One region of the Streptomyces nidicola genome, then DNA from elsewhere that is predicted to be linked to it. Evidence: riboswitches for the same ligand, from Rfam matches in the RefSeq annotation. Region 1 holds a riboswitch; each other region holds the start of a gene.
The links. A riboswitch is a leader RNA that binds a small molecule or an ion and turns the genes downstream of it on or off. The one in region 1 is predicted to bind cyclic di-AMP.
Positions count from the first base shown of each region.

Region 2: another riboswitch for cyclic di-AMP. It lies ahead of ACOKM3_RS24625 (transglycosylase family protein); the one in region 1 lies ahead of ACOKM3_RS12790 (M23 family metallopeptidase).
Region 3: another riboswitch for cyclic di-AMP. It lies ahead of ACOKM3_RS20905 (M23 family metallopeptidase); the one in region 1 lies ahead of ACOKM3_RS12790 (M23 family metallopeptidase).

Region 1 is NZ_JBNBPI010000001.1:2,819,060-2,824,265, forward strand. It holds gene ACOKM3_RS12785 (GntR family transcriptional regulator) at 1-261, opposite strand, end outside; gene ACOKM3_RS12790 (M23 family metallopeptidase) at 483-1,283, opposite strand; cyclic di-AMP (ydaO/yuaA leader) riboswitch at 1,296-1,459, opposite strand; gene ACOKM3_RS12795 (M16 family metallopeptidase) at 1,700-3,067, opposite strand; gene ACOKM3_RS12800 (M16 family metallopeptidase) at 3,085-4,428, opposite strand; gene ACOKM3_RS12805 (DNA gyrase/topoisomerase IV subunit A) at 4,749-5,206, shown strand, end outside.
Region 2 is NZ_JBNBPI010000001.1:5,406,943-5,412,148, reverse strand. It holds gene eno (phosphopyruvate hydratase) at 1-456, opposite strand, end outside; gene ACOKM3_RS24625 (transglycosylase family protein) at 819-1,538, opposite strand; cyclic di-AMP (ydaO/yuaA leader) riboswitch at 1,543-1,700, opposite strand; gene ACOKM3_RS24620 (LysM peptidoglycan-binding domain-containing protein) at 1,881-2,927, opposite strand; gene ACOKM3_RS24615 (cytochrome P450 family protein) at 3,071-4,366, opposite strand; gene ACOKM3_RS24610 (nucleoside triphosphate pyrophosphohydrolase) at 4,386-5,206, opposite strand, start outside.
Region 3 is NZ_JBNBPI010000001.1:4,585,372-4,590,577, forward strand. It holds gene trmB (tRNA (guanosine(46)-N7)-methyltransferase TrmB) at 1-557, shown strand, start outside; gene ACOKM3_RS20895 (PrsW family intramembrane metalloprotease) at 643-1,989, shown strand; gene ACOKM3_RS20900 (aldo/keto reductase) at 1,998-2,951, opposite strand; gene ACOKM3_RS20905 (M23 family metallopeptidase) at 3,077-4,129, opposite strand; cyclic di-AMP (ydaO/yuaA leader) riboswitch at 4,141-4,288, opposite strand; gene ACOKM3_RS20910 (PP2C family protein-serine/threonine phosphatase) at 4,532-5,206, opposite strand, start outside.

The DNA.
Region 1 (5,206 bases):
CATGGGTTCGAGCAGCATGCGGATCTCCAGGAGGTCGGCCGCCTCCCGCTCGGTGGGTTCGGCCACGCACGCGCCCGCGTGCCTGCGCGTGACGACGAACCCCTCCGCCTCCAGGGTGCGCAGCGCCTCACGGACGGGCACGCGCGAGACCCCGTAGCGACGCGCGAGCAGTTCCTCGGTGAGCCTGCCGCCGCGCTCGTAGACGCCGGCGACGATGTCGTCACGGATCGCTGTGCATACCGACTGCGCGGGAATGCGCATGACTCGACCTCCGCCTCAATGCCCGCGATACGCGGCCGATTGACGCCCGGTCAAGCGCGAATGACACGTGGCCGGAACGTTTACCCGGTGACTCTATTCCACCGGGCTTGAATTTCCGACGAGGGAACTGAATCCAGGGATATTTTTTGGACAGTGCAGACCCGCACACGCGAAAGCCCCGGCTCGGTGAGCCGGGGCTTTCGTGGAGTGTGGCTGACGGGTCAGACGTTCACACCGTGCTGGCGCAGGTACGCGACGGGGTCGATGTCCGAGCCGTAGTCGGGGCCGGTGCGGGCCTCGAAGTGGAGGTGCGGGCCCGTGACGTTGCCGGTGGCTCCGGAGAGGCCGATCTGCTGGCCGGGGGTGACGTCCTGGCCGACGGAGACGCCGATCGAGGACATGTGACCGTACTGGGTGTACGTACCGTCCTTCATCTTGATCACGACGTTGTTGCCGTACGCGCCGCCCCAGCCGGCCTCGACGACGGTGCCCATGCCGACCGCGTGCACCGAAGTGCCGCTGGAGGCGTGGAAGTCGATGCCGGTGTGGCTGCCGGAGGACCACAGTCCGCTGCCGGCCTGGTAGGCCGTGGAGACGTACGAGCCGGAGATCGGCGACACGAAGCTGTTCAGGCGCTTGCGCTCGGCCTCGCGGGCGGCGCGCTCCTTGGCCTCGCGCTCCTTCTCGGCCTTCTCGGCGGCCCGCTTCTTGGCCTCCGCCTCGGCCTTGCGCTTGGCCTCCGCGGCCTTCTTCTTGGCCTCGGCCTCGGCCTTCGCCTTGGCGGCGGCCTTCTGCTGCGCGGTGGCCTGCGCGTCGATCTGCTCGGCCAGGGAGTCGCCGATGGCCACGGCCTGCGTGAGGCCGTCGTGCGGGGCTACCGCGGTGTCGGCGGCGAGTGCGGGGGCGGCGAGGCCGCCCACCACGCCCGTCGTGGTGATCGCGGCGACGCCGGCGACCTGAGCGGTGGTACGCGTCAGGCGGCTGGGACGGCGGTGCTTCCCGGTGGCACGGGTGAACGCCATGAAGTGGCTGGTCCTTTCCTTCCTTCTCGCCTACCGGGTTAGCTGACGGGTTCGGAGCAGGAAGGTCTCCTACAGGCCCCCTCCCCTTACGGGAAGAGCGCCCGATTCACCCCAGGGACTTCGGTGGGTCCCCGGCTCCCCTGGCTCGCACCATGGGGACTCGGCGATGACTGTCCGGTGTCGCGGGCGCGACGTACGTCTGGCGGACAGCCGGAGGGAACGCTAAGCGGGGCGTCTTTGGATCGACAAACAGAACCCGGCTTTTGTAGTGCACGCCACAGGGCAGACAGGCAACCACCACATCAATTCGGACATTTGCGAGCGTGTGGTGATTGAAGACGACCGTGACGGACGCCACGAAGCCCCGGCCGCCGATGCCGGCGCCGGGGCTTCGTGGTGTGCCGCGGGAGACGAGCTCAGCTCTCGACCACCGTGACCTCGCCGATGCCGAGCGCCTTGACCGGCTCCTCGATCTGCGCGGCGTCACCCACCAGGATCGTCACCAGGCGGCCCGCCGGGAACGCGCTCACGACGGCGGCCGTGGCCTCCACGGTGCCCGTGGCGGCCAGTTGCCGGTACACTTGCGCCTGGAAGTCGTCCGGCAGGTGCTGCTCGACCTGGTCGGCGAGGGTGCTCGCGACAGCCGCCGCGGTCTCGAACTTCAGCGGGGCCACGCCCACCAAGTTCTGTACGGCGGTGTCCCGTTCGGCATCCGTGAGCCCCTCGGCCGCCAGCGTGCGCAGGACCTTCCACAGGTCGTCGAGCGCGGGCCCGGTGTTCGGAGTGTCCACCGAGCCGCTGATGGCGAGCATCGCGGCGCCGCTGCCGTCGGGCGCGGAGCGCAGCACCTGGGCGAAGGAGCGCACTCCGTAGGTGTAGCCCTTCTCCTCGCGCAGGACGCGGTCCAGGCGCGACGTGAGGGTGCCGCCCAGGCAGTACGTGCCGAGGATCTGCGCGGCCCACACACGGTCGTGCTTGTCCGGTCCGACCCGGCCCATGAGCAACTGCGTCTGCACGGCACCGGGACGGTCCACGATGATCACGCGGCCGGTGTCGTCGGCGACGACCGGCGGCACGGGGCGCGGCTCGGCGGTGTCGCCGGTCCAGGCGCCGAGCGTGTCGGCGAGGAGGGCGTCCAGGTCGATGCCCCTCAGGTCACCCACGACGACGGCCGTGGCGGTGGCGGGGCGTACGTGCCGGTCGTAGAAGGCGCGCACGGCCGCCGCGTCGATGGCCGAGACGGTCTCCTCGGTGCCCTGGCGCGGGCGCGACATACGCGCGTCGGCAGGGAAGAGCTGCTTGGAGAGCTCCTTGGCGGCGCGCCGGGCCGGGTTGGCGGCCTCGTGCGGGATCTCGTCCAGGCGGTTGCGGACGAGCCGCTCGATCTCGCTGTCGTCGAAGGCGGGGGCCCGCAGCGCGTCGGCCAGGAGGGCGAGGCCCTTGGAGAGGCGGGAGGCCGGCACTTCGAGGGAGGCACGGACGCCGGGGTGGTCGGCGTGCGCGTCCATCGTGGCGCCGCAGCGCTCCAGCTCGGCGGCGAACTCCTCGGCGGAGTGCTTGTCCGTGCCTTCGTTGAAGGCACGCGCCATGATCGTCGAGACGCCGTCGAGGCCCTTCGGTTCCGCGTCAAGCGGTGCGTCCAGGTGCACCTCCACGGCGATGACCTGCTGTCCCGGCCGGTGGCAGCGCAGCACCGTCAGGCCGTTGGGGAGCGCGCCGCGCTCCGGGGCCGGGAACGCCCAGGGCTTGGGCTCCCCCGCCTGCGGCCGCGGGTGGAAGTCCATGTTCGCGAGCTGCTCGGTCACTGGCCCGCCTCCTCGGCGATCTCGGCGTTCTCGGTGTCGGCGGGCGCGGTCGGCTCGTACACGAGGGACGCGCGGTTGTCGGGACGCAGGCGCGCCTTGGCGATCTCCTGGACCTCCTCGGCGGTCACGTCCAGGACGCGCCCCACGGCGGTCAGGGCGAGCTGCGGGTCGCCGAACAGGACGGCGTAGCGGCACAGCTCGTCGGCGCGCCCCGAGACCGTGCCCAGGCGGTCCAGCCACTCGCGCTCCAACTGCGCCTGGGCGCGCTCCATTTCCTCGGGGCTCGGGCCCTCCTCGGCGAACCGGGCGAGCTCCTCGTCGACGGCGGCCTCGATGACCGGCACCTCGACGTCTCCGGAGGTCTTCACGTCCAGCCAGCCCAGGGAGGGCGCTCCGGCGAGGCGCAGCAGACCGAAACCGGCCGCCACGGCGGTGCGGTCACGGCGTACGAGCCGGTTGTACAGGCGCGAGGACTCGCCGCCGCCGAGGACGGTGAGGGCGAGGTCGGCGGCGTCGCACGCGCGCGTGCCGTCCTGCGGGAGCCGGTAGGCCGACATCAGGGCGCGCGCCGGGACCTCCTCCTCGACGACCTCGCGCTGCTGCTCGCCGATGACCTCCGGGAGGGCACCGTCGCGCGGGGCGGGCTTGCCGTCATGGCCGGGGATCGAGCCGAAGTACCGCTCGACCCAGGCCAGCGTCTGCTCCGGGTCGATGTCGCCGACGATCGACAGCACCGCGTTGTTGGGCGCGTAGTAAGTGCGGAAGAAGTTCCGCGCGTCTTCGAGGGTGGCCGCGTCCAGGTCGGCCATGGAGCCGATGGGCGTGTGGTGGTACGGGTGCCCCTCGGGGTACATGAGGGCGGTCAGCTTCTCGAACGCCGTGCCGTAGGGCACGTTGTCGTAACGCTGGCGCCGCTCGTTCTTCACGACGTCCCGCTGGTTCTCCATCGACTCGTCGTCAAGGGCCGTGAGGAGCGAGCCCATGCGGTCGGCCTCCAGCCACAGCGCGAGCTCCAGCTGGTGGGCGGGCATGGTCTCGAAGTAGTTGGTGCGCTCGAAGCTCGTCGTACCGTTGAGCGAGCCGCCCGCGCCCTGGACGAACTCGAAGTGCCCGTTGCCGTGCACCTGCTTCGAGCCCTGGAACATCAGGTGCTCGAAGAGGTGAGCCAGGCCCGTACGGCCCTTGACCTCGTGGCGCGAGCCGACGTCGTACCAGAGGCAGACCGCCGCGACCGGGGTCAGGTGATCCTCGGAGAGCACCACGCGCAGGCCGTTGGCCAGCCGGTGCTCGGTCGCTGTCAGGCCGCCGGAGCCGGCCTCGGCGGTGGCCGTGTGACCCATGGGCATGTACGTCCCTTCGATCGCGGTGCAACGCGAATTCGCGGTGAGCTCTGGACTGCGGCAGGTCCTGGAACCAGGTCATGGAACCAAGTCCTGGAACACTGAACTGCTGCGAGTGCTGCCACTGTATGCAAGCGTGCTGGCACCTGGCGAAGTTCCCGCCGGGGCTACGCCGTGAGCGAGCAGTCGGCCCTCTCGGGGCCGCGCGACACCCGGTACTGAAGGGCCGCGAGCGGCGTTGTCAGTGCGGCGGTCCACAATGGTCCGCGACAGTTCCCGTTCATGTAACCGTTCTTGTAGGTGAAGGAGCCGCAGCAGCGATGGCCCGCCGCAGCACGAAGACCCCGCCGCCCGACGACTTCGAGGAGAAGATCCTCGACGTCGACGTGGTCGACGAAATGCAGGGCTCCTACCTGGAGTACGCGTACTCGGTCATCTACTCACGCGCCCTGCCCGACGCCCGCGACGGGATGAAGCCCGTCCACCGTCGGATCGTCTACCAGATGAACGAGATGGGCCTGCGCCCCGAGCGCGGCTTCGTGAAGTGCGCCCGCGTCGTCGGCGAGGTCATGGGTAAGTTGCACCCCCATGGCGACTCGTCGATCTACGACGCACTGGTGCGCCTCGCCCAGCCGTTCTCCATGCGCGTCCCGCTGGTGGACGGGCACGGGAACTTCGGCTCCCTGGGCAATGACGACCGCCCCGCCGCCATGCGTTACACCGAGTGCCGCCCGGACGCCGCCGCGTCCCTCATGACCGAGTCGATCGACGAGAACAC
Region 2 (5,206 bases), 2.6 Mb from region 1:
ACCGTTCAGGATGTTCATCATCGGGACGGGCAGCAGGTGCGCGTTCGGACCACCGAGGTAGCGGAACAGCGGCAGGTCGGAGGCCTCGGAGGCGGCGTGGGCCACGGCGAGCGAGACGCCGAGGATGGCGTTGGCGCCGAGCGAGCCCTTGTTGTCGGTCGCGTCCAGGTCGAACATCGCCTGGTCGATCAGGCGCTGCTCGGTGGCGTCGTAACCGACGAGCTCCGGGCCGATCTGCTCGATGACGGCGAGGACGGCCTTCTCGACGCCCTTGCCCTGGTAACGGTTCGGGTCACCGTCGCGGAGTTCGATGGCCTCGAAGGCACCGGTGGAGGCGCCCGACGGGACGGCGGCACGGCCGGTGCTCCCGTCGTCGAGGCCGACCTCGACCTCGACCGTGGGGTTGCCTCGGGAGTCCAGGATTTCCCGGGCTACGACGACGTCGATGGACGGCACGAGCATCTCCTTCTTGGATGTGACGCAGGCTATGCGGGCGGCTGCTTGGTACGTGGTCCCGCACCCCTGAGCGTAACCGGCTCGCGGGCATCGGCCATCCGAACGCCCGCCTCGTGGACAACGCCGATAGCGAAATGTTCCTTAACTGAACAAAAACAGCGACCTCCGTCCCGGCTGTGCCGGGACGGAGGTCGCCGAAGTGAGCGGCCCGTGGGGACGGGGTGCGGCGGGGCTCGGCGTCCGCCGATGCCGAGCCCGTACCTGATGGCCTGGGAGGGCCTTGGGTGGTCCGGTACGAAACCGTGGTCCGGTACGAAACCGTGGTCCGGTACGGACCGGTGGTCCTGCGCGGACCGGACGCTTTAGCTGAGGTGCAGCTGCTGACCCGGGTAGATCAGGTTGGCGTCCTTGACGATGTCCTTGTTCTTCGAGAACAGCTGCTGCCAGGTCGTGTCGTGCGCCTCGGCGATCTTGCTGAGGGTGTCGCCCGTCTTGACCTTGTACTCGCCGTCGCCCTTCTCGACCTTGTTGCCGGTCGGGGTGGTGACGGTGTCCTGCTTCGGAGCCGCCTGCTGCTTGGGGGCCTCCTGCTTGGGGGCCTCCTGCTTCGGCTGCTGGCGCTGCTCGGAGCGGTCGGCACGCTGCTGGGTGTTCTGCTGCTGCGTGTTCTGCTGCTGCGAGGACGAGTCGTCGGCGCCACCCTCGTTCGGGGTGGAGGACAGGCCCGAGCCGCAGTTCGGCCAGGCACCGTTGCCCTGGGAGGCGAGGACCTTCTCGCCGACGGCTATCTGCTGGGCCTTGGAGGCCTGGTCGGCGGTGGAGGCGTACTGGTCGCCGCCGTAGGCGGACCAGGTGGAGGACGAGAACTGGAGGCCGCCGTAGAAACCGTTGCCGGTGTTGGTGGACCAGTTGCCACCGGACTCGCACTGCGCGACCTGGTCCCACTCGGACGTGGTCGCGGCGGAGGCGGAGGTCGCACCCATCAGCGGCACGGCGACGGCGGCAGCGGCGACACCACCGAGCGTGGCGACGCGGACGGCCTTGGACGGGCGGCGGTGCTTGTTCTTGCCGGAAAACAGCATGGAGATATCTCCTCACCGACGCCTGCGAGGTGAGCTGTCGGGTTCGGGCCAGTGAGTGCCCGGCAGACGCATCCTTGTGCGCTGCTTAACCCCAAGCCCGTCCGGTCTCCCGGAAGGGCGCTTACCTGGGTCCCCCGCTCCTGCCTACGGCGCATAAGCGTCGACTGTTCCCGTACGGACGTTGGCAGGATTCGGCGTGACGTCCATCGGGGCCCGCTGAAGCGAGCGGTCACGAACGTAAGCGGTCGATCCGTCCGATTTCAAAGTCGATCAGGGGCTTTGAGACCCATATCTCACTCGATCAAGATCGGACAAAGCCCCTTCAACCGCCCCGAACTCCCGCTACTTTTTGTCCGATCCGTCCCCAAGGTCCAGGCTCTGACCAGGAAGGATGAGGTCTGGGTCGGTACCGACCGTCTCCTTGTTCCGCTCGTAGAGCGCGTCCCATCCGCCGCGCACGTCCTGGGCCTTCGCGATGTCCCAGAGGTTGTCGCCGGCGTGCACCTTGTACGTGTCGCCGTCGCGCCTTTCGTCGCGCGAGGCGTGACGCCCCTCCCCCGTACGGGAGTCGGAGCCGTCCTCGGCGGCGCGATCGCCGCGATGGCGGCCCGACGTGGCGCTGTCCTGCGCCTCGTCGGAGGGCGAGGCGGACGGCGGGGCCGTCTCGGAGGCGGTGCCGTCAGAAGGCGCGTGGGACTTGTCACTTGAAGGGGCCGAGGAGCCCTCGGCCTTGTTACCGGAGGTATCGCCCGACTCGTCGGCCGACGGGCGGTCCGACGCGGCGGAGTCCTCGGCCCCGTCGTGACCCTTGTCTCCCGAATCCGCCGATTCGGTCGAATCGCTCGCGCCGGTCGAATCCGTCGCGTCCGTGGAGCCCGCCTTGTCGGCGTCCTCGTCGGCGCTGTTGTCGCCGCCGTCGTCCGACTTGCTGTCGGCATCGGTGCCGGACGGCGTGGAGGACTCGGACGGCTGCGGCGACGCGGACACGCCCGGGTCGACGTCCGCCGAGCCGTCGTCCTCGGTGAGGTCGGCGGTGAGCGAGCACATCGGCCAGGCGCTCACGCCCTTGTCGTCAAGAACCTTCTCGGCGACGGCTATCTGCTGCGAGCGGCTGGCCTGGTCGGCACGCGGGGCGTAGTCGAGCCCCCCGTACTCCTCCCATCTCTCCTGCGTGAACTGGAGACCGCCGTAGTAGCCGTTACCGGCGTCCAGGCTCCACTGCCCACCGCTCTCGCACTCGGCGAGCTTGTCCCACGCCTGCGTGGTCGCGGCGCTCGCGCCGCTCGCGGCGAACAGCGGGATCGCGATGGCGCTGCCGGCGACTCCGGCTGCGACGACGAGAGCAGGGGCCTGACGGGGGCGACGGTGACGACCGTTCCCGGAGAGCATGCGTTTGCCTTTCGCGAGACTGATGCTGCTACGCGCGACGGGTGGTGCAAGTGGTGCGGGTTGTGCATGTGTCGCGATGATCCGTGAACGTAGCGGCACTCGAACACCTGTCACAAGTCGATGCAGCGTAGATCACGTGAAAGTCACAGTGTTGACGGCCCGTCAGCTGACCCGTCGGTTCCGGTGGGGATCTGACGCGGGGTGAACTCCACCGGGAGCGTGCGCAGTCCACGCATGATGAGGCCGCCACGCCACCGCAAATCGGTAGGTTCCACCGCAAGTCGCAGGTCCGGGAGGCGGGTCAGGAGGGTGGCGAGGGCGGTCTGTCCCTCCAGGCGGGCGAGCGGGGCGCCGAGGCAGTAGTGGATGCCGTGGCCGTAGCCGAGGTGCTGGTTGTCACGGCGGGAGAGGTCGAGGGTGTCGGGTTCCGTGAAGCGCGCCGGGTCGCGGTCGGCGGCGGCGAGCACGACGAGCACCGGGTCGCCCGCGCCGATCTCCTGACCGCCGATGGTCAGCGGCTCCCTGGCGAAACGCCACGTGGCCATCTCCACCGGCCCGTCGAAGCGCAGCAGTTCCTCGATCCCGGTCGCCAGCAGCCCCGTCTCCCCCGCCGCGATCGACGTCGCGAGGCGCTCGCGCTGGTCGGGGTGCGTGAGCAGGGCGTACGTGCCGTTGCCGATCAAGTTGACCGTAGTTTCAAAACCGGCGAAGAGCAGCACGAAGCACATGGCCGCCACCTCGTTCTCCGTGAGGTGTTCGCCGTGGTCGGAGGCGCGGATCAGTTCGGAGATCAGGTCGTCGGTGAGGTCGCCGCGCTTGCGGTGGATCAGCTCCACCAGGTACGCGCGGATCCGCTTCACGGCCCGGCCCACCCCGCCGCGTGGTCCCCCGCCGTGGCGGATCATCATGCCCGCCCACTCGCGGAAGTCGTCCTGGTCCTCGCGGGGGACGCCGAGCAGGTCGCAGATGGCGTAGATGGGGAGGGGGAAGGCGAAGTCGTGGATCAGGTCGGCTTCGCCCTTGGCCGCGAAGGCGTCGATGAGGTCGTCCGTCAACTGCTGGACGCGTGGCGCGAATTCGGCGACCCGGCGCGGGGTGAACGCCTTCGAGACGAGGCGGCGCAGGCGGGTGTGGTCCGGCGGGTCGATGTTGAGGAGGTGGGTCGTCAGCTCGGCCTGGCGTTCGCCGGGGATGCCCGTCTTGCCCTTGGCGGGGCTCCGCTCGTCGTGGTGGTCCGCGTTCTTGCTGAGGCGTTGGTCGGCGAGCGCCTGGCGGGCGTCCGCGTACCGGGTGACCAGCCAGGCCTCGACGCCGCTCGGCAGCGTGGTGCGGTGCACGGGGGCGTGCTCGCGCAGCCAGGCGTAGGCGGGGTACGGGTCGCTGGCGAACTCCCAGCTGAAGAGTTCGGGGGCGCTGGAGGGGGTGGGGCTCTCGGTCACCACCCGACGGTATCGGGGCCTACCGGTCGGTGAGTCCCTCGGTGGTCCGTACCGCGTCACGGTAGGCGCGGGCGGCGGCTCTGAGTGCCGCCTCCGGGTCCACGCCCTCCGCCTCGGCGCGCAGGGCGAGGGCCAGGAGTTCGTAGCCGACGCCCTCGCCCGTGGGGACCGGGACTTCCAGGCCCGCGGTGCGGACCCGGGAGCCGAGCTTGGCGGTGAGGGCGAGGCCGGGCTGGCCCACAGGGACGCCGTCCGTGACCGAGGCGCGGCGCTTCTCCTCCGCCTTGGTGCGCAGCCAGTGCTCCTTGACCTCTTCGGGGGTCGTGGCGGTGTCGTCACCGAAGACGTGCGGATGGCGGTGGATGAGCTTGTCGACGATGCCGCCCGCCACGTCGTCCACCGAGAACGGCTCGTCGGTGTCCTCCTCGGCGATGCGCGCGTGGAAGACGACCTGGAGGAGTACGTCGCCGAGCTCCTCGCGCAGTTCCTCCCGGTCGTCCGTCTCGATGGCCTCGACCAGCTCGTACGCCTCCTCGATCGCGTACTTGGCGAGGTCCTCGTGGGTGCGCTGTTTCGACCAGGGGCATTCGCGGCGGATGCGGTCCATGACCTGGACGAGGTCGAGGAGGCGGGCGCCCGGCAGGTCGTAGGAGCCGGGGAGCAGTTCGAGGTTCGGCATCTGTTCGCGGCCCGAGCCCGCGAGGCGCGCCAGGCCGTCCGTGAGCTGCCGGTCGCCCTCGGCGGTGGCGAGGACGACGAGGGTGCGCCCGCCGTCGGCGCAGCGGTCGACGAGCTCGCGGGCGGTGGGCGAGGCGATCGTGACCTGGACGCCCGCGTCCT
Region 3 (5,206 bases), 1.8 Mb from region 1:
TCGACCTCGCGGAGCTGTTCCCCGGCGTCGAGCGCGTCGTCCTGGAGATCGGCTTCGGCATGGGCGAGGCCACGGCGCAGATGGCAGAGGACGACCCGACGACCGGCATCCTCGCGGTCGACGTGCACACGCCCGGCCAGGGCAATCTGCTGAACCTGGCGGAGCGCGCCGGGATCGACAACGTACGGGTGGCGAACGGGGACGCGATCGTGCTGCTGCGCGACATGCTCCCGGACGACTGCCTCGACGGGCTGCGGGTGTACTTCCCCGATCCCTGGCCCAAGAAGCGCCACAACAAGCGGCGACTGATCCAGGCCGAATTTCTGTCCCTGGTGGCCGGGCCGCTCAAGCAGGGCGCCCTCGTGCACTGCGCGACCGACTGGGAGGACTACGCCGAGCAGATGCTCGAGGTCCTCACCGCCCACCCCGATTACGAGAACACCATCGAGGACGGCGGCTACGCGCCCCGCCCCGACTTCCGCCCGCTCACCCGCTTCGAGGGCAAGGGCCTGGACAAGAGCCATGTGGTCCACGACCTGCTCTTCCGGCGCCGATAGGGCCCTTCCCCGATTCAGGGCCGGACCCGGGCCGGATCCCCTCGGCCCCGTCGCGGCGGGCCGCATCCCTCGTTAGGGTCAATTGGTGGCCTCGTATCCCGTCCATCCGCACCGGCAGGACGACGTCCTCGGCGCACACCCGAGCGGCGCGGTCCCGCACGGTGCGGTTCCGCATCCGCGCTGGTGGGAGCGGAAGGGCGTGCGGGCCACCGCGCTCGCGGCGCTGCTCGCGGTCTCCGGGGTCGTGATCCTCGCCCTCGTACGCGAGCAGACCGGCACGGAGGGGTTCCTGGTCGGGCTCGGGCTCGCCGTGCTGCCCGTTCCCCTCCTCATATCCGCGTTCCGCTGGCTGGACCGCGTACAGCCGGGCCCCTGGCGGAACCTGATCTTCTCGTTCGCGTGGGGCGCGTGCGCGGCGGCACTGATAGCGATCGTCGCCAACAGCTTCGCGACCCGCTGGATAGAGACCGCGACCGCCGACCCGTCCAGCGCCGACACCCTCGGCGCCACCGTCATAGCCCCGATCGTCGAGGAGTCCGCGAAGGCGGCGGCCGTGCTGCTCGTCTTCCTGTTCCGCAGACGGGACTTCACCGGAATCGTCGACGGCGTCGTCATCGCCGGGGTCACCGCCACCGGCTTCGCGTTCACCGAGAACATCCTCTATCTCGGCAACGCCTTCGGCACCGACCAGCTCTCCGGCACCGGAGCCGGCCTGACCTCGGTCACCGCCGCCACCTTCTTCGTGCGCATCGTGATGTCCCCGTTCGCGCACCCGCTGTTCACCGTGCTCACCGGCATCGGCTTCGGCATCGCGGCCGCCATGGCGCCGGGCCGCGGCCGACTGCGCCGGATGCTGCTCCCGCTCGCCGGACTGCTCGCCGCGATGGGCATGCACGCGTTCTGGAACGGCTCGTCCTCGTTCGGCGAGTACGGCTTCTTCGCGGTGTACGCCGCGTTCATGGTGCCGGTGTTCGGCGTGCTCACCTGGCTCTCGGTGTACGTACGCCAGCGCGAGCTGCGCACCATCCGCCAGGAGCTGCCCGCCTACGTCGCCGCGGGCTGGCTCGCCCCGCCCGAGCCGTTCGCACTCGGCTCGCTCAAGGCACGGCGCCTCGCCCGCGAGTTCGCGACGCACTACGGCGGCCGGGCCGCCACGACCGCGGTCGCCGAGTACGAGGACTTCGCGACGTCCCTCGCGCTCCTTCGCCACCGCGGCCGCAGGGGCAAGGCAGGCGCGGACTTCGTCGAACGGGAGCGGGACCTCCTTGAAGCGCTGTGGGCGCGGCGCGACTACGCGCGCCCGGCGCTCGCGTACGGCTCCCAGATCGCAGCGCCGATGTGGCTGCCCCCGGTGTACGCGGGCCCACTCGCGCAGGGCCCCGCGTACACCCAGGGCCCCGCGTACCTCTACGACAACCCGTACCGCTACTGAGCCGCCGCCTACTGAGACGCGGACGTCAGCCGGTCGAGCTCCGCCCGCGTCAGCTCCACGTCCGCCACCGCGAGCAGCGCCGGGAGCTGCTCGACGATGCGTGCGGAGGCGATCGGCGCCGTCACCGTGGGCTGCGCGGCGAGCCAGGCGAGGGCGACCGTGGCGATCTCGGCGTCGTGCGCCTGCGCGGTCTCGTCGAGGGCGGTCAGGACCTTCTGGCCGCGCTCCGTCTCCAGGTACGCGCCGGCCTTCGCGGCGCGGGCGCTGTCCACCTGCTGTCCCGGCCGGTACTTGCCGGTCAGGAAGCCGGACGCGAGCGCGTAGTACGGCACGGCCCCGAGGCCCGCGCGGGCGGCGACGTCCTGCAGCTCGCCCTCGTACGTGTCGCGGGAGACGAGGTTGTAGTGCGGCTGGAGCGCGACGTAGCGGGCGAGGCCCTCGCGGTCGGAGAAGTCGAGGGATTCCTGGAGGCGCTCGGCGGAGATGTTGGAGGCGGCGATGTGCCGCACCTTGCCCGCCTTCACCAGCTCGTCGAGGGCGCCGATGATCTCCTCGACCGGCACCTCGGGCTTGTCGTAGTGCGTGTAGTAGAGGTCGATGTGGTCGGTGCCCAGGCGCTTCAGGGAGGCGTCGGCCGCGGCCTTGATGTTGGCGGCGGACAGGCCCTGGAACTCGGGGTGCTGGCTGCCCTTGGTGGCGATGACGACGTCGTCGCGGCGGCCGCGCGAGGCCAGCCACTTGCCGATGACGGTCTCCGACTCACCGCCCCGGTTGCCGTCCACCCACGCCGAGTACACATCGGCGGTGTCGATGAAGTTGCCGCCCGCGGCGACGTACGCGTCGAGCACCTCGAAGGACGTGGCTTCGTCGGCGGTCCAGCCGAACACGTTGCCCCCGAGGGACAGCGGGAAGACCTCGAGGTCGGAGGTGCCGAGCTTGCGCAGAGAGCGAGAGGAAGTCATGCCCCTACCCAACACCCGTACGGAATACGGTATTCCGGGATCGCACCGGAAACCGCCCCAAGAATGGGCAAACCGGCAGCCCTGACGTCGGGGGGTGTGCGCCAGGACCGCCGGGGTTCAGTCGCTCAGGGGGTGAGGCCCTTGCCGCGCAGCCAGGTCGCCGGGTCGACCCCGGTGGACTGCCCGTCGGGGTGGACCTCCAGGTGGAGGTGCGGCCCGGTGACATTGCCCGTGGCGCCCACGCGGCCGATGACATCGCCCGTCGAGACCTTCTGGCCCGCGCTGACGTTGAGCGAGGACTGGTGGCAGAACCACAGCTCGGTGCCGTCGTCGAGGGTGAGGATCGTGCGGTAGCCGTACGCGCCCGCCCAGCCGGCCTCCGTGATCGTGCCGCCGTGGACGGCGCGGATCGGCGTACCGGTGGAGGCCGCGAAGTCGAGGCCCGTGTGGTAGCCGGAGGACCACATGGAGCCGGGCTGACCGAAGGTGCCGGAGAGCGTGTACGAGGCGACCGGGAGCTTGAAGCTCTTGGCGAGCTTGGCGAGGCGCTCTTCCTCGGCCTTGCGGCGGGCCTCCGCCTCGGCCTTCTTCTTGTCGGCGAGTTCCTTGGCCCTGGCCGCGTCCTGCTTGGCGGCGGCCTCGGCTGCCGCCTGCTTGGCGGCGGCCTCCTCGGCGGCCTGCTTCGCGGTGGCGTCGGCCGCGTCCTGCTGCGTCTCGGCCTGCTGCATGATGCGGGCCCGCAGCGCCTCGCCGGCGCCGGTCTGCCCGTCGGCGGCCTCGGCCTGGGTGATACCGGCGCCGCTCAGCGGGGAGGCCGTGGCGCCGGAGTCGGAATCGGAGTCCGAGCCGTCGGATATCAGCGAGCCCACGCCCGGCAGCGACTTGGCCTCGGGCAGCGAGTCCTTGACCGCCGACAGGTCGGGCATGGAGATGTGGACCGGCGGCTTGCCGCCCTGTGCGGTGGCGATGCCGCCCGCACCGACGGCGGCGACCACGCCGACGCCGAGAACAGTGGAGCTGCGAGCGAATCCACCACGGCGGCGGGCTACGCGATGCCTGCCGCGGACGGGAGCGACGGACTCCTCGGTGGGGTTCCACTCCTCCCAGGTCTCCTGCTCGACGCCGAAGTCGTCTTCGGGGCCGTAGAAGAAGTCGGGGGCAGGCCGGTTCGACGCCACGGGGGCGCTCTCCTTTCCTTCCTTCTCGCCTACCGGGTTAGCTGACGGGTTCGGAGCAGGAAGGTCTCCTACGGACGCCTCCTTGGACAGGAACAGCGTCCGATTCACCCCAAGTTGGTGGTTCCCCGGTTCCCTTGCGGGATTGAGCGTGTGCGCACGGAGCCGTCTCTTGTGACGGCTGGGACGACCGCGCTGCGTTATCGAACGTTAATAGACAGCAGACAGTAATTCCAAGCGCTTCCCACTGATCGTTCACGACTCTGGCCAGGACTTATCGGGACAGGAGTGGGCGGAATCGGGCGAGTTGATCGCACTCCGCAAACGTCCATGCAACTGATGGTGCGTCAATTGTTATGCGGAGCGACGCCGTTCGACTACCTCTGGTAATAACGATCAAGGAACTCAGCCGCGTCGCACGGCGAGCAGCGCCATGTCGTCCTTCGTCCCGTCACCGGTGTGCGCGCGCACCTCCGCGGCGAGGGACGCGAGGAGTTCCTCGGGCCCCGGGAAGACGCGTCCGGAGAGCCGGGCCGCCGGATCGTAGAAGCGGCCGCTCGGGTCGCGCGCCTCGGAGAGCCCGTCGGTGTAGAGCAACAGCGTGGCCGCGGACGGGAACGCCGCCTCGACGGCCCGGTCGGGCCAGCTGCCGAGTTCGCTCATGCCGAGCGGCAGCGCCGCCTGGCACGGATCGAGTGCGCGTACGGTGCCGTCGCCGAGCAGTAACAGGGGGCTGGGGTGGCCCCGGTTGAGGACGCGGACGAGCTCGACGCCGTGCGGGATCTCGGCGAGCACCGCGGTGGTGAAGCCCTCGAAGTCGTCGATGCCGCTGCGCCGGGTGCCCTCGCGTGCCAGGGCCCGCTCAAGACGCTGGGCGACCGCTTCCAGGGAACCCTCCTGCTCGGCGGCCTCCCGGAACGCGCCGATGACGACGGCGACCGCGGCGACCGCGCCCATCCCCTTGCCGCGCACGTCGCCGACGATGATCCGGATACCGTGCGGGGTGTCCTGGACCGCGTACAGATCGCCGCCGATGAACGCGTCGGCCTGCGCCGCCTCGTAGCGCGCCGCGATGACGAA